Regions from separate parts of the Paenarthrobacter sp. NPDC091669 genome, predicted to be linked through region 2. Evidence: predicted binding sites of a transcription regulator. Region 2 holds the regulator's gene; the other holds the start of a gene.
What was found. The regulator HrcA, encoded in region 2, represses chaperone genes, less so after heat shock. The targets are predictions, from matches to a motif close to TTNGCACTCGNNNNNNNCGAGTGCNAA.
Positions count from the first base shown of each region.

Region 1: the regulator HrcA is predicted to act here: its motif matches at 13,544-13,570, upstream of ACIQLI_RS05150 (FmdB family zinc ribbon protein).

Region 1 covers NZ_JBIVTK010000002.1:464,661-485,179, forward strand. The annotation lists gene ACIQLI_RS05100 (ABC transporter ATP-binding protein) at 1-352, shown strand, start outside; gene ACIQLI_RS05105 (hypothetical protein) at 356-1,006, opposite strand; gene ACIQLI_RS05110 (GuaB3 family IMP dehydrogenase-related protein) at 1,187-2,323, shown strand; gene ACIQLI_RS05115 (glycerol-3-phosphate dehydrogenase/oxidase) at 2,495-4,249, shown strand; gene ACIQLI_RS05120 (PTS sugar transporter subunit IIA) at 4,298-4,786, shown strand; gene ACIQLI_RS05125 (SURF1 family protein) at 4,897-5,766, shown strand; gene ACIQLI_RS05130 (DUF3817 domain-containing protein) at 5,763-6,263, shown strand; gene guaA (glutamine-hydrolyzing GMP synthase) at 6,396-7,985, shown strand; gene ACIQLI_RS05140 (AAA family ATPase) at 8,150-12,313, shown strand; gene ACIQLI_RS05145 (RcpC/CpaB family pilus assembly protein) at 12,337-12,981, opposite strand; gene ACIQLI_RS05150 (FmdB family zinc ribbon protein) at 13,208-13,480, opposite strand; gene ACIQLI_RS05155 (5-formyltetrahydrofolate cyclo-ligase) at 13,617-14,225, opposite strand; gene galU (UTP--glucose-1-phosphate uridylyltransferase GalU) at 14,324-15,259, shown strand; gene ACIQLI_RS05165 (GNAT family N-acetyltransferase) at 15,267-15,878, shown strand; gene ACIQLI_RS05170 (hypothetical protein) at 16,024-16,905, shown strand; gene ACIQLI_RS05175 (SDR family oxidoreductase) at 16,912-17,712, shown strand; tRNA gene ACIQLI_RS05180 (tRNA-Ala) at 17,750-17,822, shown strand; gene ACIQLI_RS05185 (hypothetical protein) at 17,918-18,133, shown strand; gene ACIQLI_RS05190 (hypothetical protein) at 18,135-18,284, shown strand; gene ACIQLI_RS05195 (GNAT family N-acetyltransferase) at 18,377-18,844, opposite strand; gene ACIQLI_RS05200 (PadR family transcriptional regulator) at 19,372-19,914, shown strand; gene ACIQLI_RS05205 (ABC1 kinase family protein) at 19,919-20,519, shown strand, end outside.
Region 2 covers NZ_JBIVTK010000004.1:247,932-257,344, forward strand. The annotation lists gene ybeY (rRNA maturation RNase YbeY) at 1-253, opposite strand, end outside; gene ACIQLI_RS08790 (PhoH family protein) at 250-1,332, opposite strand; gene ACIQLI_RS08795 (GerMN domain-containing protein) at 1,758-2,630, shown strand; gene ACIQLI_RS08800 (16S rRNA (uracil(1498)-N(3))-methyltransferase) at 2,690-3,454, opposite strand; gene dnaJ (molecular chaperone DnaJ) at 3,457-4,584, opposite strand; gene hrcA (heat-inducible transcriptional repressor HrcA) at 4,635-5,642, opposite strand; gene ACIQLI_RS08815 (DUF3097 domain-containing protein) at 5,821-6,672, shown strand; gene ACIQLI_RS08820 (DUF4870 domain-containing protein) at 6,794-7,207, shown strand; gene hemW (radical SAM family heme chaperone HemW) at 7,236-8,465, opposite strand; gene lepA (translation elongation factor 4) at 8,466-9,413, opposite strand, start outside.

The sequences.
Region 1 (20,519 bases), on a different contig from region 2:
CCGCGGGCGCAAGGGCAGCGGCCTGTCCGGGGGCCAATGGCAGCGTCTGGCCATGGCACGCAACTTCTATCGCGACGCCTCGTTCATGGTCATGGATGAACCTACCTCGGCCATCGACGCTTTGGCCGAGCACCGCATCTTCACGCGGCTCTTCGCTGACAGGAGCAGCACGATCATCGCCATCAGCCACCGCCTTGCCACCATCGAGAAGTCAGACATCGTGTACATGCTCGAAGACGGCCGCATCGCGGAGCAGGGGACCCACAAGGAATTAGTGGCCTTGAGGGGCCGCTACTTCCGGATGTTCGAATCCCAGCTCTCCGCGGACGAAACCCGCCAGAACACACCCTGAGGCTTAGAGCGGGCCGTATCCGGCATCGCCGTAGGGGTCACGCCACGTGGCGAGGTCCTCCTCCAGCAGCGTCCGGAAATGGGGATCAGCTGCAGCTTTGCGGCGAAGCGACTCCCTCGAACGGCCCGCGATGGTGGCCGGGACGATGATCCCCACCACGGGGAGGCACACCATGAAGGTAAGAACCGCAGCCAGCGTCAGCAGCGCGGCAGGATCCTGCCATGTGGACGGTTTGGCCGTGAAGGCGAACAGTCCGATGAAAGCGACCAGGATGAACCCTACGAATGACAAGGCGCCACGCAAGCTCCCGGGCCCACGATTGACGATCAACCGGCTTGTTCGCGGCAACCGGTCGCGCACCCGTGCGTAGCAGACGCAGCAGAGTACGGTCATTGCCGCTCCGGGAAGGCCGAGGGAAGGAACCGGCACCAGCGTGCCCAACCAGATGGCGAGGATGACACCCAGGAGGATGAGGACTGCGCCCATGCCAATGCCGGCGGCCCAAGCGCCCATGTAGGAACCTCGCGCATCAGCGATCTCCCGAAGCCGGGAGCGCGCACCGGCCGGGGTTATCGCGGCGAGTTCGGTCGATAACCAATAGTCCAAGGGCCGGGCGGCATGGGGGAGAGGAGCAGGGCCTGTCTGGTAGCTCACGCGGGATGCTGCTCCGGGCCTGTGCGGAATTGTTCGGACAGCAATCCCGGTTGTTCAATGCCGGGTCCGTATAATCCAGGCGTCATGGGTCCCCTCGATGATGTGTTTCGCACACTTTATGAAGTCTTTACTTTATTTGCCGAATCGGGGTTCCGGGAGGGGTCCAGTAAAGTAAGAGCCGTGACTTATGAGATAGAGATTGGCCGTGGCAAGCGTGGGCGTCGTGCCTACTCCCTGGATGACATCGCAATCGTCCCGAACCGCCGGACGCGCGACCCGAAGGACGTCTCTGTCTCCTGGCAGATCGACGCCTACAAGTTCGACACCCCGGTGATCGCCGCCCCCATGGACTCCGTGATGTCCCCTGACACGGCAATCGCTTTTGGCCGGCTCGGTGGCCTCGGCGTCCTGGACCTCGAAGGTCTCTGGACCCGCTATGAGGACCCGCAGAAGGTGCTCGACGAAATTGCCGCCTTGGCCAACGAGACCAGCAGCACCGCCGTTACCCGACGCATGCAGGACCTGTACCAGGCACCCATCCAGCCGGAACTCATCAGTTCCCGCCTCGCTGAAATCCGTGCCGCGGGCGTCACTGTGGCTGGCTCCTTGACCCCGCAGCGCACCCAGGAACACTACAAGACTGTGGTTGCTGCCGGCGTCGACATCTTCGTGATCCGTGGCACCACGGTCTCAGCTGAGCACGTCTCCAAGAACCACGAACCGCTGAACCTTAAGCAGTTCATCTACGAACTCGACGTCCCCGTGATCGTCGGTGGCGCAGCCGGATACACTCCGGCCCTGCACCTCATGCGCACTGGCGCGGCTGGCGTCCTGGTGGGCTTCGGCGGCGGCGCGACCACCACCACCCGCCGTGCCCTGGGCATCCACTCGCCCATGGCCTCGGCGATTTCCGACGTCGCTGCGGCGCGCCGGGACTACATGGACGAGTCGGGCGGCCGGTACGTCCACGTCATTGCCGACGGCGGCATGGGCAGCTCGGGCGACATCGTCAAGGCCATCGCCATGGGCGCAGACGCAGTCATGCTCGGCAGTGCCCTGGCCCGCGCTGAAGAGGCTCCCGGCCGCGGCTGGCACTGGGGTCCGGAAGCACACCACTTGGAATCACCCCGTGGCGACCGCGTTAACGTGGGAACTGTCGGTCCACTGGAAGAAGTCCTTTTCGGACCCGGTCACCACACCGATGGCACCTCCAACCTCATCGGTGCGCTGCGCCGTTCCATGGCAACCACCGGCTACTCGGACCTCAAGGAGTTCCAGCGGGTCGACGTCGTTGTGTCGCCTTACGCAGGAAACTGACAACTGCCCTGAAAGCCCCTGTTGGCTGCCGATTCCTGTCGGCAGCCAACAGGGGCTTTCTTCGTTTGGGGGCAGTTCCCGCTTCATGGCTGCCCGTCTTTGCCCTGCCCAATGCGGCGGGCAGCAAGTAGGGTAGGGGACTACCAGCTGTTGCGTTCGAGGAGGGGTCCGATGAGCAATATCGCAGGCGGTCCACAAGTGGGTTCTCCGGGGGCCTTGAGCCCGGAAGCCCGTGCCGCGTCGATCGAAGTCCTGAAAGCCACTGCCGAACCCGGCAAGGAGCTTGACATCCTGATCGTTGGTGGCGGCGTGGTGGGGGCCGGAGCCGCCCTGGATGCCGTGACCCGCGGCCTCACCGTAGCCATTGTGGAGGCCCGGGACTGGGCATCCGGCACTTCATCCAGGTCCTCCAAGCTCATCCACGGTGGTCTTCGATACCTGGAAATGCTTGATTTTGGCCTCGTCCAGGAGGCTCTGCAAGAACGGGGACTGCTGATCCAACAGATCGCCCCCCACCTGGTCCGCCCCGTGCCCTTCCTCTATCCACTGACGCGCAGGTTCTGGGAACGTCCCTACGTTGGTGCCGGAATCATGCTTTACGACACATTGGGCCTGACCTCAGGGCACAGTCGCGGCGTCCCCATGCACAAACACCTCTTCAAGCGCGGAACCCTGCGCGCGGCTCCCAGTCTGAAGGATGACGCTTTCGTGGGGTCCATCCGCTACTACGACGCACAAGTGGACGATGCCCGTCTGGTGGTCAACGTGGTCAGGACCGCGGCCCATTACGGCGCCCATGCCGCCAACCGTCTTCGGGTGGTGGACTTCCTTCGCGAGGGTGAACGCGTGGTGGGGGCAAAACTTGAGAACCAGGAAGACGGCAGCGTTTTCGACGTCCGGGCCAAGCAAGTGGTCAACGCTACGGGAGTCTGGACGGACGAAACGCAGGCCATGGTTACAGATCGCGGCCAACTCAAAGTCCGCGCCTCCAAAGGCATTCACTTGGTGGTGCCGCGCGACCGCTTCCAATCAACAGTGGGCCTGATACTCCGAACGGAAAAATCAGTGCTCTTTGTGATCCCCTGGGGACGCCACTGGATCATCGGCACCACAGACACCGACTGGACGCTGGACAAAGCGCATCCGGCTGCTTCCAGCAAGGACATCGATTACGTCCTGGAGCACGTCAACAAGGTCCTCAAGCGTCCCCTGACCCGTGAGGACGTCGAAGGTGTCTACGCCGGCCTACGGCCTTTGCTTGCCGGTGAGAACGACTCCACGGCCAAGCTCTCGCGCGAGCACGTGGTGGCACATCCCGTGCCCGGGCTTGTGGTAGTGGCCGGCGGCAAATACACCACTTACCGGGTCATGGCCAAGGACGCTGTCGATGAGGCCACCAGGGCCATGGACGAGCGTGTTCCCTCCAGTTGCACCGAGACCATTCCGCTCCTGGGGGCCGAAGGTTTCAAGGCTGCCTGGAACCGGCGCGGGCGTTCTGCGGAAGAAGCCGGCGTCCACGTCGCCCGCGTTGAGCACCTGTTGAACCGGTACGGATCCATGACCCCCGAAGTACTGGAACTGATCTCCACGCGACCGGAACTGGGCGAACCACTGCCCGGTGCCGATGACTACCTCGCCGCGGAAGTTGTCTACGCGACAACCCACGAGGGAGCCCGCCATGTCCACGACGTTTTGACGCGCCGAACCCGGATCTCGATCGAATCGTGGGACCGGGGTGTGGCAGCCCTCCCTGTAGTAGCTAAGCTGATGGGAGAAATCCTTGGCTGGAGCGAGAATCAGCGCGAAAGCGAGATCAAGCACTACCTGGCACGCGTGGAAGCTGAACGGCTCAGTCAGCAGCAGCCTGACGACGAATCGGCAGATGCCGCGCGCATGGGAGTGGATGACATCGTTCCCCTTCGCTGACCAGCTCAGGAATATGCGGCCGGAAGGCCACACTGGAGGGAACACGACTTGGCTGAACCACTTGACCGGTATGACGCGGAACTGACCACCCCGGACACCGTCATCCTTGAACTCGTCGCCGAGGACAAGATCGACGCCGCTGCCCAACTGGCCCATAAGCTCCACGCTGCCGGCAGGATCAGCAACCTTGAAGGTTTCCTGGAGCAGGTGCACTCCCGTGAGCACCAGTTGGCCACAGGACTTCCCGGCGGCATCGGCCTGCCGCATGCGCGAAGTGAATACGTGGACAGGATTTCCATCGCGGTGGGTGTGACCAAGTTCGGCCACGCCCTGGACTTCGGGGCAACCGACGGCCCGGCGACGTTGATCCTCCTGATCGCCACTCCTGCCAGTTCCTTCTCCGACCACCTTGAGGTTCTGGCTACCCTGGCGCGTTCATTGTCCAAAGAGTCTTTCCGTGAGTCCCTCCGGCGGGCCCACGATCCCGAGGTCATCTCCGAGCTCATCAACTCCAGCCTGGTGTTCTTCGACCACTAAAGATTGGGGCAGGCCTTTCGTGTCGACTTCGTCGCCACGTAGGGACCCTGCTGCCCCACTCTAGTGCAGCCGTTTCGTTGTTCTACAGCCGGACGAAGTACGGTTAAGGGGTGTTGAAAACCGCGTTGAAACCCCGCTGGATCGCAGGACTGGTCTTTGCGCTTCTGTTATCCGGGGTGTTTGTGCTGCTCAGCCAGTGGCAACTCAGCCGGTCCGCCCAGCACGAGCCTCCGGCGCCGTCCAGCATCGAAGAAGTCAAACCGCTGGTGGACGTCCTCAAACCCGGCCAGTTCTTCCCAGGTTCGGTCTCGGACCAGATGGTCACCGCCACCGGATCCTACGATCCCGGCAAGCAGGTTCTCGTAGAGGGTCGCCTGTACAACAACCAAAAGGGCTTCTGGATTGTCTCGGCTTTTGCCGTCAACAACGCTCCCACGCTGACCGGTGTTGCTGCCTCGCCCCAGACCTGGATTCCCGTGGCGCGCGGCTGGGTGGCCGATGCCGCCCAAGCCGGCCCGCCGCCGTCGGGCATCATCACCTTGACTGGTCGCCTTATTCCATCTGAAGCGCCCGTTCCAAACGTCGACGCCGGTCCAGGCCGTGCGTCCGCTGTTTCTGCCGCGGAGCTCATCAACATGTGGGAAGTGACCAGCTACCCGGGTTTTGTCGCCGCGACCTCGGAGGTCTCCGGCGGCGTGACCATTCCCCTTGGCGATGACGTCAAGGCCCTCAACATCCCGCCCCAGCCGCCTGCAGAACAGGTCAACTGGCTGAACCTCTTCTACGCAGTGGAATGGGTTGTCTTCGCCGGGTTCTCGATCTTCATCTGGTGGCGTCTGGTCAAGGACGACTACCGTCGCGACCTTGAAGAGGACGACGACGAGGATGAATACGGGGAGGACGACCAGGTTGAACCTGCCAAACCCGTGGATGCTACAGAACCTACAAACCCAGAGCCAGAACAAAAGGTGCAGCAATGATTGAGCCAAAACCGGCCATCCAGCCCGGGCAATCCGGATCCAAGCCCAAGAAGCGCCGGTTCGGCGGAACGGAAGCCCAGATCCGTTCGGCGTTGAAGTTCTACAAAGTCATGGCGTACCTGACCGGTGCCATGCTGCTCCTGCTGTGTGCGGAACTGATCGCACGCTACGGCTTTGGAGTCTCGCTCTTCGCCGGCGGCACGAACGCCGTCACGGGCCAGCCCTTCGGCTTCGGCTTCGCGGAATCCGAGCCCAAAGGCGTGATCGGCGGGTTCAACATCTCCACGTCGGTGCTGATTGTGCACGGTTGGATGTACGTGGTGTACCTGGTCTCCAACTTCCGCCTGTGGTCGCTCATGCGCTGGCCGTTCTCCAAGATGGTCCTCCTGGCACTGGGTGGCGTCATTCCGTTGCTGTCCTTCATCGTGGAGAAGAAATTCCACGCACAAGTTGAAGCGGAACTGGCAGCCAATCCGCAGGCATCCAAGCGCTACTAGGACCGCCCACAGCGTCCCGCTAAGGGCTATGCGGCAGGACGCAATGTGAGATGCCTAACGACGCGGCCGTTTTGGCCTCTGGCCGCCCTCGTCAACGTGCACCGGGGCGGCCCGGCAAAGTAGTCTTGTCTGGTGACTACTCCCACCGCACCCCAAACTTCCCAGAAGCCGGTGCTGGTTGTTGACTACGGTGCCCAGTACGCGCAGCTGATTGCCCGCCGCGTCCGCGAAGCGAATGTGTATTCGGAAATTGTTCCGCATACCTTCACCACCGAGCAGCTTCTGGCCAAGAACCCGGCAGCCATCATCCTCTCCGGAGGACCTTCCAGCGTGTACGCCGAGGGAGCCCCGAGCGTCGGCGCTGATCTCTTCGAAGCCGGAGTGCCTGTATTCGGCATTTGCTACGGCTTCCAGGCGATGGCCAATGCGCTGGGTGGCAAGGTGGCCCAGACGGGTCTCCGGGAGTACGGCGCCACTGAAGCCCTGGTCGTAGGCGATGCCCGGTCCATCCTGGACGGCGTCCCCTCCTCCCAGAACACCTGGATGAGCCACGGCGACTCCGTTCATGAGGCTCCTGAAGGTTTCGAAGTCCTCGCCTCGACCGCCGGTGCTCCGGTGGCTGCCTTTGCCAACGACGAGAAGCGTCTTTACGGTGTCCAGTGGCACCCCGAGGTCAAGCATTCCGTCCACGGCCAGCACGTCTTGGAGAACTTCCTCTTCAAGGGCGCGGGCCTGAGCCCCAACTGGACTACGGGCAACATCCTCGAAGAGCAGGTGGACCGGATCCGCCAGCAGATCGGGGACTCCAAGGTTATCTGTGGCCTCTCCGGCGGCGTTGACTCCGCTGTAGCTGCGGCTTTGGTCCAGCGCGCCGTGGGTGACCAGTTGACCTGTGTCTTCGTTGACCACGGCCTCCTGCGTGAAGGCGAAGCCGAACAGGTTGAGCGCGACTTCGTGGCGGCCACAGGCGTCAACCTCTACGTAGCCAATGAGCAGGAACGCTTCCAATCAGCCTTGGCCGGTGTCAGCGATCCCGAAACCAAGCGGAAGATCATTGGCCGCGAATTCATTCGTGCCTTCGAGGAAGCGGAGCGGGCCATCATCGCCCAGGCTGCTGCCGAAGGCGAGAAGATCAAGTTCCTGGTTCAGGGAACCTTGTACCCGGACGTCGTCGAATCAGGCGGCGGCGAAGGTGCTGCAAACATCAAGAGCCACCACAACGTGGGCGGGCTTCCCGAGGACCTTCAGTTCGAGCTCGTTGAGCCGCTGCGGGCTCTGTTCAAGGACGAAGTACGCGCCGTCGGTGCCCAGCTGGGGCTGCCGCAGGAAATCGTCGGCCGCCAGCCCTTCCCTGGCCCCGGCCTGGGAATCCGCATCGTGGGCGAAGTAACCAAGGAGCGCCTGGACCTGCTGCGCAAGGCGGATGCCATTGCCCGTGCGGAGCTCACGGCCGCCGGGTTGGACAACGACGTCTGGCAGATGCCGGTAGTCCTCCTGGCCGATGTCCGCAGCGTTGGTGTCCAGGGAGACGGCCGTACCTATGGCCACCCGATCGTGCTGCGTCCGGTGTCCTCCGAGGACGCCATGACGGCGGACTGGTCGCGGCTGCCTTACGACCTCCTTGCCCGGATCTCCAACCGCATTACCAACGAGGTCGACGGCGTGAACCGCGTGGTGCTGGACGTCACCAGCAAGCCACCGGGAACCATCGAGTGGGAATAGCATTCTGAGTGGCCGGCTTCCTCTGGGAGGCCGGCCACTGTGCTTGAATCCTCGGGGTGCCGCGGCCTGTGAAATCGGCAGGCACCTGTGAAATGACGGCGAATTTCGCGTCGGAACAGCGTTGCGGAGCGGACTGCCAAGGTATTCCCGCTACCCTCGAAGGTATGCCGGTATGGTCCAAGGCGTCTAAAGCTAGTACAGAAAAGAAGGCAGAAGTTGTGTCATTAGGTCAAGGCCAGGAAGAGGGCTCCGAAGAGCTCCGCAAATGGCTGTCTGGTCTTAAACCCGTCACCGGGGCGGACACGATGCTGCGTTTCGTCAAGACGCCCGAAGGCGCCATCGATCTGAGCAATGCGCACCCCTCGGGGCTGGCGCAGTTGCTGGCAGGTCGCAAAACACGCCTGTCCACGTTGATCCGGGACCGGCAGCAATACTTGGTGGCGGCCCGTGCCGCGCGCAACATCAGGTCCAAGATCTTTGAGCTGAGCAATGATCGCGGCATAGAGGCCGGATACTTGTCCGCCGGCACCGTGGTGTGGACCTCGGCCGTGGGCGGTAAACCACAGCGTGTCTCGGCGCCAGTGATGCTCGCTTCCATCATCCTGACCATCAGGCCGGGCGAAGACGACTTTGAACTCCAGCTCACCGAGCAGGCACGGATGAACCCTGCCCTGGTGCGCCACCTCAAGTCAGTCCATGGCATCGTCTTTGACGTCAACGCGGTAGCGCGCATGGCCTACAACACGGCCCGGTTCGATCCCCAGCCGGTACTTGACCGACTGTCCACGCTCGTCCAGCCGATTCACGGCGCCGAGGTGGATTTCAACTTGTTGGTCACCACTCTGGCTGACCTTTCCGGAAACCTTGATGATCCTTGGATCAACATGAACAACCCCACCGTGGCGGCGCTTGCGGTTGCGGCAAACGGTGGTGACATTGAGCCTGAGCCCATCAAGGCGGGCCGGTTCCCGAGCCTTGACCTTCGTGATCCGGCAGATGAGCTCCTCCTGCTGGACGCCGACACGGACCAGCAGTATGTGGTGGATGCCGTCCGGGCCGGAGATTCCCTGGTGGTGAGCACCCCGCCGGGAAGCGGACAGACACAAACGGCCATCAACGCGATCGGTGCACTGGTCAGCGAAGGCAAATCCGTGCTGGTGGTAGGTGACAGGCAGTCCAGCCTGGCAGGACTTTCCGCCCACCTGGAATCGCTCGGCCTCGACTCCATGCTGTTCCGCCCGGGAAACGGGACCACGCCTCAGCAGCTCAAAGGCCAACTGGTCCGCGCCATCATGCGCAACGAAAAAGCGCTTGAGCCTCAACTGGGCAACCTGCACCAGACGCTCACCGGACACCGCCACGCCCTGATGGACCACGTGGCCTCTCTGCACAACGTCCGTGAACGGTGGGGTTGCTCGCCGTACCAGGCCATGCAGTCGCTGGCAGAGCTGACGTCCATCCATCCCGCTCCTTCCACCACTGTCCGTCTGAAGCGCAGCGTCCTGGACAACATCAAGGACCGGGAGGAACTGGCCGGCCGCCTGCGCCGGGCTGCGGAGCTGGGCAGCTTCAGCAGGGCATCCACCACCAGCCCCTGGTATGGAGCGCGGCTGGTGACGCGCAAGGAGACCGAGGAAGCCCAACAACTCGCCCGCCTGGCCGAGGAGAAGCTTCCCGTCCTGCGGGACAGGATGAAGCAGGTGTCCGACCACGCTGAAATCCGGCTGGGGGATACCTTCACCGAATGGGGTGCGCAGCTCGAACTGCTCATTGCCGTTCGGGAGAGTTTGGATAAGTTCACTCCGGACATCTTTGACCGGCCGGTGCACGACCTCATTTCCGCCACTGCCAGCTCCGCCTGGCGCCGTGAGCGCAACTTGGAGATGCCCTCCATGCAGCGTTCCCGCCTGCGCCGGGTCGCCAAGGAATATGTGCGGCCCGGAGTCCACATCGCCGACCTCCACAGCTCCCTCGTCCTGGTCCAGGAGCAGCGGGCTCTGTGGGCCGGATACGCCACCACCCAGCGCCACCCGGCTGTGCCTTCCGGGCTCGCCGATCTTGGGGCGCTGTACCGGGAGTTGGATGGCGAACTGCACCGCCTAGGTGCTGCCCTCAAGCACACCAGCGCTGGTGGCTCCCTGCATGGGACACCGTACTTGGAATTGATGGAGCGGCTTGAACGGCTTGTTGCTGACACGGCAACGTTGGAGACACTTCCCGAGCGAACTCTCCTGATAGAGGAAATGCGCGAGCACGGCCTCGGAGAGCTGCTGTCCGATCTGGCTGCCCGCGAAGTTCCTGCCGGCTCCGTGGCCGCCGAATTGGATCTGGCCTGGTGGCAATCCGCTTTGGAAGCCATGATCAGCGGCGACGACTACCTGGCGATGTCCGATGGCGATTCGCTGCGCCGCCTGGAAGCCGAATACCGGCTTGCTGACCAGGCACACATCGCCAGTGGCGCCGCCCGTCTCCGGTGGCAGTTGGCCCAAAAATGGCGCAAGGGGCTGCTTGAGCACCCAAGGCAGGCGGAATTGCTGCGTGCCTTGCTGAAGGATGGCCGGGTCACTTTGCCGGCGCTGAGCGCCCAGGCTCCGGAGCTGGTGCCACTGCTGGTGCCCGTTTGGTCGGTCAGCCCCTACCTCTTGACCGGTGTTCTTCCGGCCGAGCAAAAGTTTGACGCCGTGGTGGTCATAGACGCCGAATCCACCTCGCTGCAGGCAGTACTTCCTGCCATCGCCCGGGCGAAGCAGGTGGTGGCCTTCGGCGATGCGAAGATTGCCCACGCACGGACCTTCAGCGTTGCTGTGGAACCGCCAGTAGCCGGTGTTGCCAGCCACGAGAATGTTGACAGCGCCTTCAAGGCACTGGCCAGAGTCCTTCCAACCTGGCAACTGAATTGGGTCTACCGCGCCGTGGACGAGGATTTGATCCTTCAGCTGAGCAAGAATTACTACGACGGTGGCCTGCGCCGCCTGCCGGACGGCAACTCTGTCACGGGACTGGACCGTTCCATCCTGGTGGAGTACATCCCCGATGGCACCGGACTTCCGGGGGCTGACCACGAGGGTGTGGAGTCCGTCACCGCCGAGGTCAATCGCGTGGTGGACCTCGTGTTCGAACATGCCAGGCTGCGTCCCCGCACGTCCTTGGCAGTAGTGACGGCAAGCTTGCGCCATGCCGCCCGTATCGGCGAGGCCATCAGGCTCCAACTGCCCAACCACCCCTTGTTGTCCACGTTCTTCGGAGCTGGTCCCGAGTCCTTCCGCGTGGTGGATCTGGAGCGAGCACAAGGCCTTGTCCGGGACCACGTGATCTTCTCCCTTGGCTACGGCCGCACGCCACATGGCCGGGCACTTCATTCGTTCGGTCCGTTGTCCACTGAGGGCGGCCGGAACCGTTTCGCCTTGGCCATGACCCGCGCACGGCGTTCCATGCACGTCCTGAGCTGCTTCCGTCCTGAGGACCTTGACCTCGATCGGCTGGCCCATGGCGCGGTGGACTTCTACGAACTGCTGGACCGGGAACTCTCGGGAAACAGCAATCTCGGTACGCCCGCCTCCCGTGCTGTTGCCAGTGAGCAGGCACTCGGTGAGGATCCCTTGGTTGCGGACCTTGGAGAACGCCTGCGGGCCAGGGGAGCCCGGGTCTGGCATCTCTACGACGGCGTTCTGGATATTGCGGCTGCGGCGGACCCCGTCCACACGATCGGCCGGGAGGGAGCGGAAATTCCCACCCCCGTCGCGATCGAATCCGATGGCACTGAACGCTACCGGCGGATGAGCGTCCGGGAACGCAGCCGGCTGCGTCCGCAGCTGCTGGAGCGCATGGGATGGCGCTACATGTCCTTGTGGACCATTGAGGTCTTCACTGATCCTTCGTCCTGCGCGGATCGCATTGGCTCCTACCTTGGGCTGGAGAATCACATTCCGCGCTCGACGTCGCCCCAGCATGGCTTCTTGGACATGGACGTTGAACAATTGAGTGTGGACAAGGGGCAGCAAACGTTCGCTCCAAGTCCGGCACGGCAGGTATCTGGCCAGCCTGACGAAGCTGCCGATGATGCAGACAGCGAAGAAGAAAACCGGAAAGAAGCACCACTGATGGAAGAAGCAACCGGTCCTGAAGCCGGGGCCGAGACGGAATCCGCCGAGCCCGGCGCCGACACCACTGAAGAAAGCCCGGACGCCACGGCAGCCGCAGCCAAACCAGGCGTGGCTGGCATTCTGCCCACCAAAGCAGCGGAAGACGATCCCCGGCGCTGGGGCGATGAGTCCGGTTACGACCACGAGCAGTGGCTCAAGGAACAAAAGCCGCCGCACTGGGGCTGACCGTTCACCACCGGAACCACCCATCACGGGTTGACCAAAACAAAGAAAAGCTTGCCCTGCGTTGATGCGCCGGCAAGCTTTTCTGCTTGCTGTGGATCGGCAGCAACCACCACCAAGCCTTCGGTGTCGCTGGTACCCAGCCATTCGCCTGCCTTGCCTCCGTGGGCTGAGGTCCAGAGCACGGGGACGGGACCGGCGAGAATTTGGGTTTCCCTGGATTCGTCATAGGATCCTGCTGCTGTGAGGACCACCGTGACCAACTGTCCAGGGGAGAGGAGCTGGATGGACGACGGGTCGGCCATCCGGAGGGGAACGGCTGCGGTACCCACGGGTGAACCGGTGAGAAGCCCGGGACCCAGGAGGCTGGACTCTGTGGGGATCTGCCCCCGGCTCAAGGGTGCGGCCAATTGTCGGCCGGTGAGGGCTCCGCCATCTGAGAGGGCACCGGTGACGGCCAGGTCCTGCGGCACCCCCACACGGGTGAAATCGGCTTCTGTGAGAGTGGTTCCCGTTGGCAGGTCACGGGCGGCCACCATGACGCTGATCCGCAGCTCCGAAGCCGGGGTCAGCTGTTGGACGGCGATGCCGGCGGCCAGGCACAGCAGGAGTGCAACAGTGAGACGGCGGTTCCGGGTGATCCAGGAGCCGATCCTTCGCCTTCTGCCCAAAGGGGCGGAATGATCCAGCGGCCGGTGAAAGCTTGCAGCATTGTTGCGCCGCCGGGACGAGCGGACCCGGGCACCAGAGGGCGCCGGGGGCCAGGGGCCAGACGACGCAGAACGCCGGGCGCGGGCAAGAAGAGCGCTTCGAGACTGTTGTGGCATGCCGCCACGTTAGCCAGCCGGACGGGCCGCATAACAGCGGCCAGATGCGCTATGTGGAAAAGTGGGGAAGTCAGCTGGCTGCAGCTGCAGCCGCCGGGGCGGGTGCTGGAGCAGGCGACGCGGCGGCAGGTGCTGCCGGAGCGGCTGAAACTGTGCTGCCCTTGGCATCTCGGGAATCAGTCCGGTAGAAACCCGAGCCCTTGAAGACGACGCCGACGCTGTTGAACTTCTTGCGAAGGGCGCCCTTGCACTCGGGGCACTCTGTCAGGGAGCTGTCAGAAAAGGACTGGACGATGTCAAAGGCATGGTCACAGTCTTTGCAGGCGTATGCGTATGTGGGCACTGAGTTCCTCCTTCAGGACAAAGGTCAGGTCCTGTACAGCAACGGCGGAGATTTCGCTTCGCATTAGCAGTCGCAGGGCCTGAGTGCCAATTCTATCATCGGTCTACAGTGCATGCGCCAGCGGATGCGCCGGACCTCACTGGGCTCTGTCGTCGAGCCGGACCAGGCCGGAGGGAGTCAGCACTTCCCGCACGGGGCGATCGAATGCTTCGGCGGGAATCGAACCTGAAGGCAACAGGTCGTCGTCGTACACCACCGCAATGGTGGGCGGCCGCCGGCCGGAATCGTCGAGCCCATGGAGGAGCCGGTCGTAGTACCCGCCGCCCTGGCCAATCCGGTTGCCGTCCCTGTCCACCGCTGTGGCGGGCATGAAGATCCCCGCGGCGCCTGCCACCACCTCGCTTTCCAGCCGTTCGCCCTCGGGTTCGTCGATCGGGGCGTAGGAGGAGCGGACGAAAACCGTCGACGGGGTCCAATAGACCCAGCTCAGCTGCCGCCCGGGCTCGCACACGGGAAGGAGGATCCTGTGTCCGGCGTCGTGCAAGGAATGGATGAGCGGCAAGGTGGGCGGTTCAAACGCGACACCTACATAGACGGCAAATGTGGCCGCCGTGCCGGAGGAGGCTGCAGCCGCCCATGCCGTTCCGTGCTGCGCGATGGACGCGCCGGCAGCAGCGATCTGTTCGGGGGAGAGGGTGCGCCGGTGGAGGCGGCGGCTGCTGCGGATGTCTTCCTTCGATGCCATGGGTGTCCGATCGTGAGGTTCGCCTGATGCCGGTGCGGCGACAGAAGCTGCCGTCCAGTCCACAGAAATGTTGTCCCGGCGCGGCGAGGGTTTAGCCGATGATGTATTCCTTCCGTTACATTAGTCCGGTGACTCTCGATAACAATGCTGTCCGTAAGGCCGTCATCCCCGCAGCGGGTCTTGGTACCCGTTTCCTGCCTGCAACAAAGGCGATGCCGAAGGAAATGCTGCCCGTGGTTGACAAGCCAGCCATCCAGTACGTCGTCGAAGAAGCGGTCAAGGTTGGCCTGCACGACGTCCTGATGATCACGGGGCGCAGCAAGCGCGCCCTTGAAGATCATTTCGACCGTGTGCCGGCGCTGGAAGCGACGCTGGCTGAAAAGGGCGATACCGCCAAGCTTGAGGCCATCCAATCCGCCACCAACCTCGGTGACATCCACTACGTCCGCCAAGGCGACCCCAATGGCCTGGGCCACGCTGTCCTTCGTGCGAAGCAGCACGTCGGGCACGAGCCTTTTGCCGTACTCCTCGGCGACGACCTGATCGACGCCCGCGATAACCTCCTGAGCGACATGATCGCCGTCCAGCAGAAGACGGGCGGTTCCGTGGTTGCACTGATCGAGGTGGAGCCCTCCAAGATCAGCGCCTATGGTTGCGCCGACGTCGAAGAGATCGGTGAAGACGGCTACGTGCGCATCAAGCAGCTCGTGGAAAAGCCTTCTCCGGAAGAAGCGCCGTCCAACCTTGCCGTGATCGGCCGCTACGTGCTGCATCCGGCAGTGTTCGATGTTCTTGAGAAGACTGAGCCGGGCCGTGGTGGCGAAATCCAGCTGACCGACGCCCTCGAGGTGCTGGCAGCCGGTGAAGGTGAAGGCTACGGCGTGTATGGCGTTGTCTTCCGGGGCCGTCGCTACGACACCGGCGATAAACTCAGCTACCTCAAGGCCTGCATCGAGTTGGCCTGCGAACGCGAGGACCTCGGTCCTGAACTGCGTGAGTGGCTGCCGGCCTTCACTGCCTCGCTTCCCAAGTAACCTCAGGATGTACGGCTCTGCGATCTGGCCGGTGACGCTGGAAAGCGGAGACCTGCTTCTTCGCCCTATCCGATACCGCGACAAGCGGGAGTGGTCTGAAGTCCGTTCGCGGAACAGCGACTGGCTTGCTCCCTGGGAGGCGTCCAACCCGGCACCGGGTGGGCGCCTGCCCAGTTATCGGCAGATGGTGGCCTCGCTGAACAATCAAGCACGCCAGTCCACGGCATTGCCTTTCCTCATCGTCGAGCGCACCCCTGGATTCCGTGAGCCGCTCATCGTAGGGCAGCTGACCGTTTCTTCCATCATTTGGGGATCGGCCATGATGGCCACGCTGGGGTACTGGGTGGATAAGGAGCGGGCCGGGCACGGTATTGCTCCGACGGCGGTGGCCATGGCAACGGACCACTGCTTCAAGGTGTTGGGCCTGCACCGCATGGAAATCAACATCAGGCCCGAAAACACGCCCAGCCTGAGGGTGGTGGAGAAGCTTGGATTCCGTGATGAGGGGTATCGGGAACGGTACCTGCACATCAACGGCGAATGGGCTGACCATCGATCCTTTGCCCTGACGTCGGACGAGGTTCCTGAAGGCCTGCTGCGTCGGTGGCTCAGGGGATAAACGGGCAGGTCATAAGCCATTTTGTCCGTATATCCAGTCATTTGAGGACTCGACGACGACACACCGGCCGCAATGCCGCCGCGGCCGGTGATTTGCTTCTACGGTTTTGAATGTGGACTTCCCTCTCAGCAGCTCAGTGATACTCGTGGTCACTGTTGCGCTGTGGATGGTCTGGGTGGCGCCCTACGTTCTCCGGAACAGGCGGCAACAAGTCCAAGCGGCCGCTGTTCCAGCAGGGGCAATCGACGACGAACCAGACGAACCGCAGGCAGGGGTGGTACTGACTTTGGCACCTCAGCAGGAGAAACCGATGGAGACCATGCACAGCAAAGCACCGGCGTCGCCCCAGGAATCCCGCGCGGCTGAGTCGTCCCTGCGGAAAGCGCCCACTACTCCATTCACCATCCGCTATGCCCGCCTCACTTTGGCCTTGGCGGGCCTTGCCTTGCTGGTGACCTCCGTTGTTTCGGGCATCCTCCTTACCTTTGGCGCCGGGTCATTCTGGTTGCCGCTGGTGTCCTTCATTGGTGCGGTGCTCGCCGTCGTCACGTTGCGCAAGCTCGCCCTCAGGGATCTTCGCGAACGCCGGGCACGCCGCGCGGCGCAGGCAGCGCCCATCCCGACGCCTGCTCGCTACTTGCCGAAGGAGCCGGTAGTGGAAGCGAAGGAAACCACGGTTTTCGACGCCGAAGACACCAGTCGTGAGGCTGCACGCTTGTCCGCTGTTGAGCTTCGCCAGGCTGCTTTGGCGGTTGCCGTTGCCGCAGGGGACACATCAGCGCAAGCAACCGATTCCAAAGGTGCCAGCTGGGAGCCTGTCGCAGTCCCCAAGCCCACATATGTTGAAGCCGCCAAGGCTTCAAGGCCGGCCCCTGAACCGCTGGACCTCCCTGAGGCACCCAAACCCGTGGGCAAGCCCGTCCTGAAGCAAGGTGCTGAGCAGGCCGAGGCATCTGCTGCGGTCTCCGCCAAGGGATCGAGTGCGCTCAGTAACCTGGACGACGTTCTGCAGCGCCGCCGCGCTTAGCCACACATGGCCAGTATCTGCGTCGCGGGCGGTACCGGCCAGGTAGGTCGCGAGGTTGTCCGGCTTGCTCTGGATGCGGGTCATGCGGTGACCTCTTTTTCACGCCACATGCCGCCTCCCGGCTCGGAGAAGCATCACGACGGCGCCACCTACGTTGCGGGCGACGTCACCACAGGAGAAGGGCTGGCGGCCGCACTGGAGGGCGTCGACGTCGTGATTGACTGCCTTGAAGGTCAGTTCGGCAAGGCCCAACGAAAATTCGCCGACGGCGGTGCCCGGCTTCTTGCCTCCGCTCACCGTGCGGGGGTCGGCAGGGCGGTGGCGTTGTCCATCATCAATTGCGACCTGAGCACGTACGCGTATTACGTCTCGAAGGCTGGGAAAGAGCGGAAGTACTCTGCGTCTCCGCTGGAGACCGTGGTGGTTCGCGCTACACAGTTTCACGGCCTGGTGGCACTGATCTTCGCCGCCGGGGCCAGAGTGCGTCTCATTCCTGTCTTCAAGCGCGCAAGGTTCCAGACCATCTCGCCGGTTGACGTTGCAGGGGCACTGCTGGACGCTGCCACGGAGAGCCCCGCTCCTGAACGTCACCGCCTGCGTACGGTGGGTGGTCCGGAAGTGCTCACCATGCGCCAGATGGCGGAGTCGTGGAAGGCCGTTACCGGCGCACGGGGAAGGATTGTGGAGGTGCCGTTGCCCGGGGCGATGGGTGCCTTCCTGCGATCCGGCAACAACCTGATCCCCGGGCGAAAGGATGGCGTGGAGACGTTTGTGTCGTGGTTGGAAAAGCGCCGGGAAAGTTTGTAGCCTAGGGACACTGGCCGGACGGTTACAGACTGGTCCAGGGGCTATAGCTCAGTTGGTAGAGCGCTTCGTTCGCATCGAAGAGGTCAGGAGTTCGAATCTCCTTAGCTCCACACGTGGCGGTGTTTCTTGTCCTGGCCGCTGTGACGAATAAGCGCTTTCGTAGCACTTTGTTGTTAGGGCTCGGGCATTGCAGTACAAGAAGGAGATGACCGTCGCGGAGGTCGGGGGCAGGCTCGGAATCACCCGCGCCTCGGAGAAGTCCCGGTTGAAGAGTAGGCTGCGTGAGCTGGACGCCGACGCAGTTAGTGTTCTTGCCCGGAACAAAGACAAAACCCATCGCTATAGGGCGACTTTGGACGGGCTGGCCGCACTCAATGATCACCTGATCCCAAGCGGTGCCTCGGCCATGCGCGAGGAATAAATTGCAGGCACGTTCGGAAGTCGATTTGGATGAACCCTCCGCGGACGGCCGGGCGCCGGTGGCAGCGATCGCCGTGGATCTCATGGGCTCACTGGCAACCCGCGAACGCAGCGCCGGAAAACGCGTCATCAACGAACTGCTCTATGCCTGAAGCTGAACTGGACGCCGCCGTCGAACCAGCCGAGGGTCGCGAGACCTTCGGAGGGTTTTCCGTGGAGGGCATGGAGTTGTCCTGGAAGCCGGTCACAATGACACCGCTTCAGTGTCGTTTCGCTCTATAGCCGGTCGAGGCGACTGCGGGAATTGATAGAAGACCTCGGGGTCCCCTTCATCCAGTCCGAAGACCATTCCTGAGGAGACCCATCCGCGGCGAGCGAGCAGGCGCTGCATGACCTGGTTCGACAGATTGGTTGACGTGAATAGCTTCGCGTCCCGCTCCCTTGTCTCTACATCCGCCATAAGCAGCTGACCAATGCCCGCTTTTCGATGCTGCTCTCCGACCACGATGAGCACCAGGAAGTCGTGGCCGAAGAAGGAAGGCTCAACCACTGTGTAGCCCACAGGGGAGCCGTTCCGGGTGGCCACCCTGACGGACCCGTCTGCGAGCCATCTCCTGAGTTGTTCCCGCCGTTGACGGTCCTGCTGAGCGACCTGATCGGCCGCTACCAGGGCCTCGAATTGTTCGGCAGCCCCGCCCCCAATGATCTCCATGCTCCTCATCCAATCACGCAGCGCAGGTACGGGTGGTGTTCTTCCGGAGGTCCGCCGGCTCTTCGTGGCACTTGCCCAATTCAGCCCGCCGGCTATCGTGCCGGGCAAGTAGTGGATCCTTCAAGCACAAGCAAAAGACGAGTACCAAGTACTCGTGTGCCTGAACCGGGGATCATCTTTACTGGACCCAGCGGATCCCTCGCAACGGCCAATGATCCCCCTCGTTCGCCGGGGCTGCCCCAAGGTTCCGCGGCTGGGGCCGGACGGCATCACCCAGAAGTGCTGTCCGGCCCTGCGCTAAAGCGTCTTTCCGCGGAGCCGGGTCATCGGCGCGGATGGCGATGATCGGCCGTCCCGCGACGAAGGAACCGTCTCCCATAACCAAACGCCTCCTCTCCTTCACGGCGTTGTCCGGAGCAGCCGCGGCCGCCGCATGATCCACCTGGCCCGTCGTTGTTCTAGAGCCGTGCGGGGGTATATCGTTAACTATCGTTTAGTATCGTTCGCGATTGATTGAGGTGAGCTTGATGCACAATTCATTCCCTGCAAACGGATTCATGGGCAACAACCTGGACGGCATGTGGCAAGCCGTTGAGGAGTTCCGTTCCCGGTTCGAAAAGCGTTCCGGAACCCGGGCGGGCCGCGGTGAGCTGCGGTCAGCGATCCTTGCCCTGCTTGCTGAGCGTCCCATGCACGGCTATCAGATCATTCATGAAATCGAAGAGCGCAGCGGAGGCAGTTGGAAGCCGAGTGCCGGCTCCGTCTATCCCACTCTGCAGCTGTTGGCAGACGAGGGTTTCGTCAGTGCCGAAGAGTCCAACGGGCGCAAAATCTACTCCCTGACCGAAGCGGGCCGGGAGGATGTGGCGGGTTCTGAAACGTCCGCACCATGGGACTCACTGGGAACGTCGTCGAGCCCGGGTTTCGCCGCACTGCCCAAGGCAGGTGTGGACCTGGCGCAGGCTGCGGCGCAGGTTGGCCGCACCGGAACGCCCAAGCAAGTACAGGAGGCTGTGACGGTGCTCGAGGAGGCCCGCCGTCGGCTTTACTCAATCCTCGCCCAGGACTGACGGGGTGACATCGATTCGGCGCGAACGGGCTGTCTCCCCGACGGGAGCCGGGGACCCCCGTGCCCGTTATCGTCGAATCCTGCGATTCGCCGCATGGCACTTGGCGGTGACCTGGTGGTTTGAGCTGTTTCTGCCCAGAGTGGGCCTGCGAAGGCTGACGGAACGGAACCGCGCCAACAGAATGCGGCGCTTCGCCCGGCGTTTTCACGGCCTTGCCGTGGAGCTCGGCGGGCTGATGATCAAGGTGGGCCAGTTCATGTCGTCCAGGCTTGATGTGCTCCCGCCGGAAATTACCTCGGAGCTGGAGGGGCTGCAGGACGAAGTTCCGCCTGTCCCCTTTCCCGCCATCCGGGCCTTGGCTGAGGCCGAACTTGGGGCTCCCTTGGAGGCGGTGTTTGCTTCGGTCGAGGAGACTCCCATCGCCGCAGCTTCACTAGGACAAGCACACCGGGCAAAACTCCTCTCCGGCAACGCCGAGGACACCGGGCTCAGCAGCGTGGTGTTCAAGGTGCAGCGGCCCGGCATCGCCGAAATAGTCGACGTCGACCTCGCTGCCTTGCGGCAAGTGGGAGGCTGGCTCAGCCGCATCCGCCTGGTTTCAAACC
Region 2 (9,413 bases):
GCATTCCCTGCGGCGTGGGCTTATCCGGAGTGCCTGGAGTGAGCTCGTCCATGGGAACAGACAGGACATCAGTGGCCCCGGGCTCATCCATCAGTTCAATGTGGAGCTTCTCCATGGCGGGTTCGTCCACCAGGAGAATGGAAAGCTCCGCCTGCGGATGGATGTAGAGCCGTTCGAAGATGAAGCGGGACAACGTCACCAGCTGTGCTTCGTCCACCGTCACGCCGGACTCGTTGTTGACTTCAATGCTCATTGACGTTCTCCACGTTTGTAATGTGTGCCTGACGCGTCTTTGCGGTGCGCGTCATCCCAGGTGCTGTAAGCGGATACGATGTCGGCCACCAGGCGATGCCGAACTACGTCGGCCGCCTCGAGAATGGAGAAATTGACGTCGTCTATGCCCGTCAGGATCTCCCGGACGATCCGAAGGCCTGACGTTGCGCCCAGCGGAAGGTCGATCTGCGTGACGTCTCCGGTGACCACCATTTTTGAACCGAAGCCGAGACGGGTCAGGAACATCTTCATCTGTTCCGGGGTGGTGTTCTGCGCCTCATCAAGAATGATGAAGGCGTCATTGAGCGTACGTCCGCGCATATAGGCCAATGGTGCCACCTCAATGGTGCCTGCAGCCATCAGCCGTGGGATGGATTCCGGATCCATCATGTCGTGGAGTGCGTCATACAGCGGGCGAAGGTACGGATCGATCTTGTCGCTCAATGTACCGGGCAGGAATCCCAGCCGCTCCCCCGCCTCCACAGCGGGCCGCGTCAGGATAATCCTGCTGACTTCCTTCATCTGGAGTGCCTGCACAGCCTTGGCCATGGCCAGGTATGTCTTGCCCGTGCCAGCTGGTCCGATACCGAAAATCACCGTGTTTGCATCGATGGCATCCACATAGTTCTTCTGGTTCAGTGTCTTTGGGCGGATGGTCTTGCCGCGGCTGGAAAGGATGTTGTGGGTCAGCACATCAGCCGGGTTCTGCACCGACTGGGCCCTCAACAGCGACACCAACTGCTGAAGGATGTCAGGGCTGACCACAGTCCCCTTGGCCACCAGCCCGCGGACTTCCTCCAGGAGGCGCATGACGCGGGGAATGACAGTGGAGGGCCCGGTCATGGAGAGCTCGTTGCCGCGGACATGGAAGCTCACATCCTGGAACTGTTCCTCGATGTACCTCAGGGCTTCGTCATGGCTGCCCAGCGAGTGAACCATCTGGTCGGAATTGTCAAAGGTGACAACTTCCGTGCGCGTGCCCGGTAAAGTGTGCGGGAACTCGTTGGGCGGCTGGTTGCCGTTTCCGGTCCTGAGCCGCCCGTTCAAAGATTCACTCATAGTGCTGGCCCTCAGGCCTTTTCTCCTCCGGTTGGTCTGCAATAACGCCATCGATTCGACATTCGCGGCTGGCTCTCACTGCCCGCGTTGATGCCGGAATGTCTCCAATCCTACGCCAGCCCGGCCCGTGATGAACCTCCCCCGGCAGCCTCATTCGGCACCCCGGGGCTGCTACGGACGTTTTGTCTCAACTCGGCATCAAGCCGGTATCAATCATGTTTCAGTTGGCGCCCGCCCCCGGAAACCCGGCCGACCGCCGTCAGCGATGTGCCAAGCTGGCATAGCGGGTGAAAAACACAACCCCGCACCCAGCCGACAAATGGCTGCCAAACCGTGCAGGGCAGGACAGGAAACCCATCAAGAAAACAGCCAGCAACGTTCATGGCGCGAACAAGCGGACCAAGTCCGCTGTTGCCGTGCCTGCGATGCTCGCTGTCCTCCTCCTGACCGGTTGCATCGCCAACGGCGGCGGCACCCAGGCCACCTCCACCCCGCCGCCGCTGACCGTCCAGGAAGCCCCGGCCAGCAACGCCCCGCTGGAGACCACCCAGGCCTCCACCAAGATCCCGGTCTACTGGATTGGGCGGAGCAAGGAAGAGGTCTACCTCTACCGCGAGTTCAGGGACATCTCCGGCGACGGAAATCCTGTGACCACCGCTCTGAAGATCATGATGGCGGAAAAGCCGTTGGATCATGACTTCTTCACGCCTTGGCAGGAACCCGCCAGCCTGGCCACGTCCATTTCGGGCAAAAATGTCATCACTGTCGATATTTCCCGTGATGCTTTCAACTCGAACCTGGACGCCGGCATGGCGCAACGGGCGGTACAGCAACTCGTCTACACAGCCACAGCCGCAGCCTCGTCCTCAGGACTCATCAATTCAGGCCAGCAGATCCAAGTGGTCATCCTGGTTGATGGCCACAAGGACTACATGGCGTTCGGGCAAGTGCAGCTGGGTGAGCCGATGACGCGCGACGCCTCCTTGGTTGCCCCGCTCTGGATCATCGATCCGCAGGAAGACACCACCCTGCCCACCGGTCTGGTCAAGTTCAACGGTCGGAGCACGGACAGCTCAAAGCCCATTGCCTGGCAGGTCCTGCAGGACGACGGCAAGGGCGACAAGACCAGCCTTCTCACGGGCCAAACGCAAGCCACCGGCGAACCCGGACAGTATGGCCTGTTCACGTTTGGCGCCACGTTGAAAGCCGGTCAGTACGAGGTACGTGTCTCCCAAGTGGACAACGCCGGAAACACCATCGCGACGAGCACCGATACCCGGCTGTTCAGGGTCGGATAGCTGTTCAGGGTCGGCTAATTCCCCGGGGCCGGTGAGGCCCAGGGCCGCTGACTGCCCGGCTACCAGCGCCCCAGGATGTCGCTCGCAAGAACGACGGCGGCCGGCCCCGCCGTCGACGACCGCAAGACATGGTGCCCCAACAGTGCCGTCACAGCACCGGCATCACTGAGTCGCGTTACTTCGCGCGGCGAGATCCCGCCTTCGGGGCCCACAATCAACAGAACCTCGCGCGGAGCGGTGGCATTGGTTGCCGCAAATTCTTCAAGGACGGTCCGCAGGGGATTCTTCGCGTCTTCATGCAGGATGATGGCAAGGTCAGCTTGGGATACGGCTTTCGCCAGGGACCCGGTGTCCACCATGGTCCGAACCTGGGGAATCCATGCCCGCCGGGCCTGCTTGGCGGCGGCGGTGACCACGGACTCCCACTTCGCATGGGCTTTCGAGGCGCGATCGCCCTTCCATCGAACAATCGAACGCTCTGACTGCCACGGAAGCACAGCATCAATTCCAAGTTCCGTGGCCGTTTCGATGGCAAGTTCGTCGCGGTCCCCCTTGGCCAGGGCCTGGACCAGCACCAGCCGGACGTCCGGCTGCTCTTCCAAGACCACGTCGGACGCCGTGACCGTAAGGCCGGTGGGGCCGGCCCCGGCGACCGTGCCGGTCAACCGCATGCCGGCACCATCGGCTATGTCAACGGGCTCTCCCACTCCAAGTCGCTTGACCGTAACCGCGTGCCGGGCCTCCGGACCTTCCAGCACGAACGTACTGCCAGGGCTGACGTCGCCAAGGCTGCCGGCCGGGGTGAAGAAAACGGGGTTGCTCACCGCTACAGGTTACCGAGCTTGTCCCGAAGCTTGGCGAACATTCCGCCGCTGGCCACGAGCTTTCCTTCGGTGAACTGCTCCCCGCGAAGCTTGGCGAGCTGCTGCAGCAATTCTTCCTGCGCAAGATCCAACTTACTCGGCGTTTCAACGTGGAGGTGTACCTTGAGGTCGCCACGGCCATAGCCACGCAGGTGCGTGACGCCCAGGCCCCGCAGGGTAACGATCTCGCCTGACTGGGTTCCGGCCTTCACATCAATGTCCTGTGCGCCGTCGAAAGTATCCAACTGCAGCTCCGTACCCAGCGCCGCGGCCGTCATGGGCACGCTGAGGGTGGCGTGGAGGTCGTCGCCTTCGCGGATGAACATGGAATCGTTGTTGACGCGGATTTCCACGTAGAGGTCGCCCGACGGGCCGCCTGCGGGTCCTGCTTCGCCTTGCCCGGACAACTGGATGCGCGTACCGGTGGCGACGCCGGCAGGAACCTTGATGGTCAGGGAACGGCGGCTGCGGATGCGGCCTTGGCCGTTGCACTCATTGCAGGGGTCCTTGATGACCGTGCCGAAGCCCTCGCAGGAACCGCAGGGGGCAGCGGTCATGACCTGGCCGAGAATGGACCGGACAGCGCGCTGGACCTGGCCGCTGCCGCCACAGATGTCACAACGTTCCGGGTGGGTTCCCGGACGGCAGCAGCTGCCGTCACAGGTGGGGCAGGTCACTGCAGTGTCCACTTCGAGCTTTTTGTTGACGCCGAAAACGGCGTCCTTCAAGTCAATGCGGACGCTGATGAGTGCGTCCTGGCCGCGTCGGACACGGGAGGCAGGCCCGCCGTGACCGCCGCCACCACCAAAGAAGGTGTCGAAGATGTCCTGGAACGCGAAGCCCTGGCCGGAATATCCGCCGCCAAACCCGTTGTCCGTTCCATTCTCATTTCCGGTGGCATCGTAGACGCGGCGCTTCTGGGGATCGGACAGCACCTCATAAGCATGGGTCACGGCCTTAAACTGCTCCGCGACATCCTCACCTGGGTTTACGTCCGGGTGGAGTTTCCGCGCCAACTTGCGGTACGCCTTTTTGATCTCTTCCCCGGTGGCTTCCGGCGAGACTCCCAAAACGTCATAGTGGCTGCTCAAAGTCGGTATCTCTTCCTTGTTGTACTGCGGATGTTTCTTCGTGACGGCGTTCAGCCGCCGAGAATGCGTGAAAGGTAACGGGCCACGGCCCGGACTGCGGCCATGGTGGTCGGATAATCCATGCGGGTCGGGCCCAGGATCCCCACCTTTGCGCCGGAGCCGTATCCAGTGGCAACCACGGAAGCCTCGGCCAATCCGTCATAGGGATTCTCCCGGCCGATACTCACGGTGACGCCGCGGGGGTCGTCCCCCATGTCTGACAACAACCGAAGCATGACAACTTGTTCCTCAAGGGCTTCCAGCACCGGACCAATGCTCAACGGGAAGTCCACGTTGGACCTGGCGAGGTTGGCCGTACCGGCCATCAGGATGCGTTCTTCGCGGCTGTTGTCGCTCAAGGACTGCAGGCCGTTGGCCAACGTTTGGGCCAGTCCCCGAAGCTCGGGCGGACACAGGGCAATCACCGACGGAAGCACCTGCGGCAACAGAGCCAGTTGCGTCCCCGCGATGCTGCCCAGGAAGCGGGATCTCAACCGCATCAAAGCGTCGTCGCCCACGTCCGAACCGGCGTCGATGACCTTCTGGCTGACGCTGCCGGTATCGGCAATCAGCACCACCAACACCTGTTGTGGGGCCAACAGGACGAACTCAACATGCCGTACCAAGGCGCGGTTGGAGTGCGGGTACTGCACGACGGCGACCTGGTTGGTCAGTTGGGACAGGAGCCTGACGGTGCGCTCCAGGATGTCGTCTACATCATCGGGGCCTTCAAGCAGCGAGTGGATGGCCCTCCGCTCGGCGGCCGAAAGGGGCTTGACCTGGGAGATGCGATCAACGAACAGGCGGTAGCCCTTGTCGGTGGGGATGCGACCGGCACTGGTGTGGGGCGCTGCAATGAGGCCTTCTTCTTCCAGAACGGCCATGTCATTTCGGATGGTGGCGCTTGAAACACCAAGATGGTGCCGTTCAACAAGGGCCTTCGATCCGACAGGTTCCCGTGAATGCACGTAATCTTCAACGATGGCACGCAGCACTTCCAACTTGCGTGGCTCACTCATTGCTCCACCTCCTGACGACTGCCGTGGTCTCTGGGACCGGGTCCACTTAGCACTCAACATGCCCAAGTGCTAACCAGTCTAGTATGAGCCACCCCGTTGCTAGCATTGAACTTTCCCGTCCCAACCCAGCGCAAATCAACACTGCACCATTCAACCCAGCACAAAAGGTAGGAACTCCTTGGCTTTCGACACGTGGGGTCCGCAGGATCTGTCAGCTCCTGCCAAACGGCAACTGCCGGAGGTTGCCGTCCAACGCGGGATGGTCCTCGAAGACGTCCAATCAGGCTGGGTGGGCGAAGTCACCCGTGTCGAGAAAACCGGCGGCATGCACATTGTGTCCCTTGAGGACAGGCGGGGGAAGACAAAGTCGTTCCAACTCGGATTTGGCTTCCTGCTCGAGGGGCAGCCCATCCGCTTGATGCCCCCGGTCCCCCGCCAAACGACGCCGCCCGTTCAGGCCGGGCGCACCGCCTCGGGTTCCGTGAAGGTTCAAGGACAACGCGCACAGGTGGCCAAAGCCAGCCGCATTTGGGTGGAGGGAAAACACGACGCCGAACTCGTCGAGAAAGTGTGGGGCGACGATCTCCGCGTCGAGGGCATTGTGGTGGAGCCCCTGCACGGAGTCGATGACCTCAAGTCGGCTATCTCCGCCTTTGACCCCGGACCCGGCCGACGCCTCGGCATCCTGGTGGACCACCTTGTGGCCGGCTCCAAGGAGTCCCGCATCGCAGCTGACGCCATGACTGTGCCTGGAGCCGCGGGAAACGTCCTGATTGTCGGCCACCCCTACATCGATGTATGGCAGGCCATCAGGCCCAAAGTCCTGGGAATAGAGGCCTGGCCGTCCGTACCCCGCGGCACCGACTGGAAGACCGGGATTCTGACCGCCTTCGGGTGGCCCCACGAGACCGCTGAAGATATAGGACTGGGCTGGCAGCGGCTTCTTGGAGCGGTTCGCAGCTACGCCGACCTCGAGGCCTCGCTGCTGGGCCGCGTGGAAGAAGTCATCGATTTCCTCACAGTTCCCTGACCTTTGCCCTCAAAGCAGCAGCAACTGACGTGTCATCGCGGCGTTTGTCCCGGGAAGCCTGCTGGGGCCGGTATTCTGGGACAGCAACACCGCACCATCTTTACAGCAAAGGGAACACACCGTGGCAGAGAACGCTCCTGAAGAACCGGGCAGCGCCGCAGGCCAGCCCCAGTACCATGGCGCGCCTGCAAATGCGCTGCCACTGACCGCCAGCGAGGACAGGCAATGGGCCACCCTGGCACACTTTGGCGGCATTTTGGGATGCCTCCCATCACTCCTGATCTACCTGATTTTCCGTGACCGCGGACCTTTTACGGCACAGGAATCCAAGGAAGCGTTGAACTTCACCCTGCCTCCCACCATCGCCGCGGTTCTGGCCAACATCCTGGTGCTGCTGCCGGTAGTGGGTAACATCTTCGCCGTGATCGCCACGGGCATCTGGGTAGCCCTGACATGCTTCTCAGTCTCGGCTGGGATCCGCGTCAACCACGGCCAGCCGCACCGCTATAAGCTCAACCTGCGCTGGATCAAGTAGCCCTCCCCCTTTCAAGGGGGGCTGGGAGTTAGTCGGGGAGAATCCTCCGGACTACGGCGTCAGCCAGCAGCCGACCCTTCAGCGTCAGGATCAACCGGCCTTTGAAGGCCTGCGCAGGATCAACCAGCCCGTCGGCGATGAGCCCTGCCATTGCATGGCGGCCAACCGCGTCCAAGGCATCAACTTCAAGTCCTGTACCCAGCCGCGCCTCCAGCATGATGCGCTCGACTTCGCGGGTTTCGGCGTCCAAGGTCTCCCTGCCTGCCGCCGGTGAGCTTCCCGCCCCCAAACGGCCTGCGTAAGCGGTGGGGTGCTTGACGTTCCACCACCGGACACCTCCTACGTGGGAGTGCGCACCGGGTCCGACGCCCCACCAGTCGTCGCCGCGCCAGTAGGCCAGATTGTGCCGGCACGCTTGATCGGGCGTCCGGGACCAGTTGCTGACCTCATACCAGTTCAAACCAGCTGCGGAGACCAGCGAATCAGCCAATTCGTATTTGGCCGCATGATCGTCGTCGTCAATTCCGGGCACTTCGCCGCGGCGGATCTGGGCCGCGAGCTTGGTGCCGTCTTCCACGATCAATGCGTACGCGCTGATGTGGTCAGGCTGATAGGAAAGAGCCGTCTCCAAGGACAACCGCCAGTCGTCCATGGACTCACCCGGCGTACCGTAGATGAGGTCCAGGCTCACTGCGAGTCCGGCTTCGCGGGCCCACTGGACCACGAGCGGCACACGGCTGGGGGTATGCGTGCGGTCAAGGACCTTCAGCACGTGAGGTACAGCTGACTGCATGCCGAACGAGACCCTGGTGAAGCCGGCATCGGCCAGCACTTTCAGCGACTCAGGGGTCACGGAATCGGGATTGGCTTCGGTGGTTACTTCGGCTCCGGGCTCAAGTCCCCAATGATCGACGGCCGCCCGGAGGATGTGCGCCAGATCTTCCGCAGGGAGGAGCGTGGGGGTACCGCCGCCAAAGAAAACAGTGCTCATGCGCCGCTGTGGCAGCCCGGAGGCCTCCAGTGCAACAGCTGCAAAGTCGAGTTCACTCACCGCCGTTGAAGCGTAGGCATCCTGAGAGGCTCCACCACCGAGTTCGGTGGCCGTGTAGGTGTTGAAGTCACAGTAGCCGCAGCGAACGGCACAAAACGGGATATGGACGTAGAGCCCGAAGTTACGGTGCTCCACGCCGTCCAGCACCTGCGGGGGAAGTACTCCGTCCGCAGGTGCCGGATCGCCCAAAGGCAGGACGCTGGGCATTTACTTCTTGGCCTTGTCCTTGGACTCGTCGGTGGTCAGGGCTGCGATGAATGCTTCCTGGGGAACCTCCACGCGACCCACCATCTTCATGCGCTTCTTGCCTTCCTTCTGCTTTTCCAGCAGTTTGCGCTTACGGGTGATGTCACCGCCGTAGCACTTGGCAAGAACGTCCTTGCGGATGGCCCGGATGCTCTCGCGGGCAATGATGCGCGATCCGATGGCTGCCTGGATGGGCACCTCAAACTGCTGCCTAGGGATGAGCTCACGGAGCTTGCCGGTCATCATCACACCGTAGGCGTAGGCCTTGTCACGGTGGGTGATGGCACTGAAGGCATCCACTTGTTCACCCTGCAGCAGGATGTCCACTTTGACGAGGTCTGCAACCTGTTCGCCGTCGGCCTTCCAGTCCAGCGACGCGTAGCCTCGGGTTTTGGACTTCAGGAGGTCGAAGAAGTCGAACACGATCTCAGCCAGCGGAATCCAGTAGCGGAGTTCCACACGGTCCTCGGAGAGGTAATCCATGCCGCGCATTTGGCCTCGGCGGCTCTGGCAGAGTTCCATGATGGATCCAACAAACTCATTGGGAGCCAGGATGGTGGCGGAAACCATCGGCTCGCGAACCTCGGAGATCTTGCCCGTGGGGTACTCGCTGGGGTTGGTGACGTGGATGACCTTCTTGTCCTCCAGTGTCACCTCGTATTCCACGTTGGGAGCCGTGGAGATGAGGTCCAGGTTGTACTCACGTTCGAGGCGCTCACGGGTAATTTCCAGGTGGAGCAAACCGAGGAACCCGACGCGGAAACCGAAGCCCAGTGCTGCGGACGTCTCGGGCTCGTAAACCAGTGCGGCGTCGTTAAGCATCAGCTTTTCGAGGGCGTCGCGGAGGACAGGGTAGTCCGTTCCGTCCAGCGGGTAGAGACCGGAGAAGACCATCGGCTTGGCGTCGGC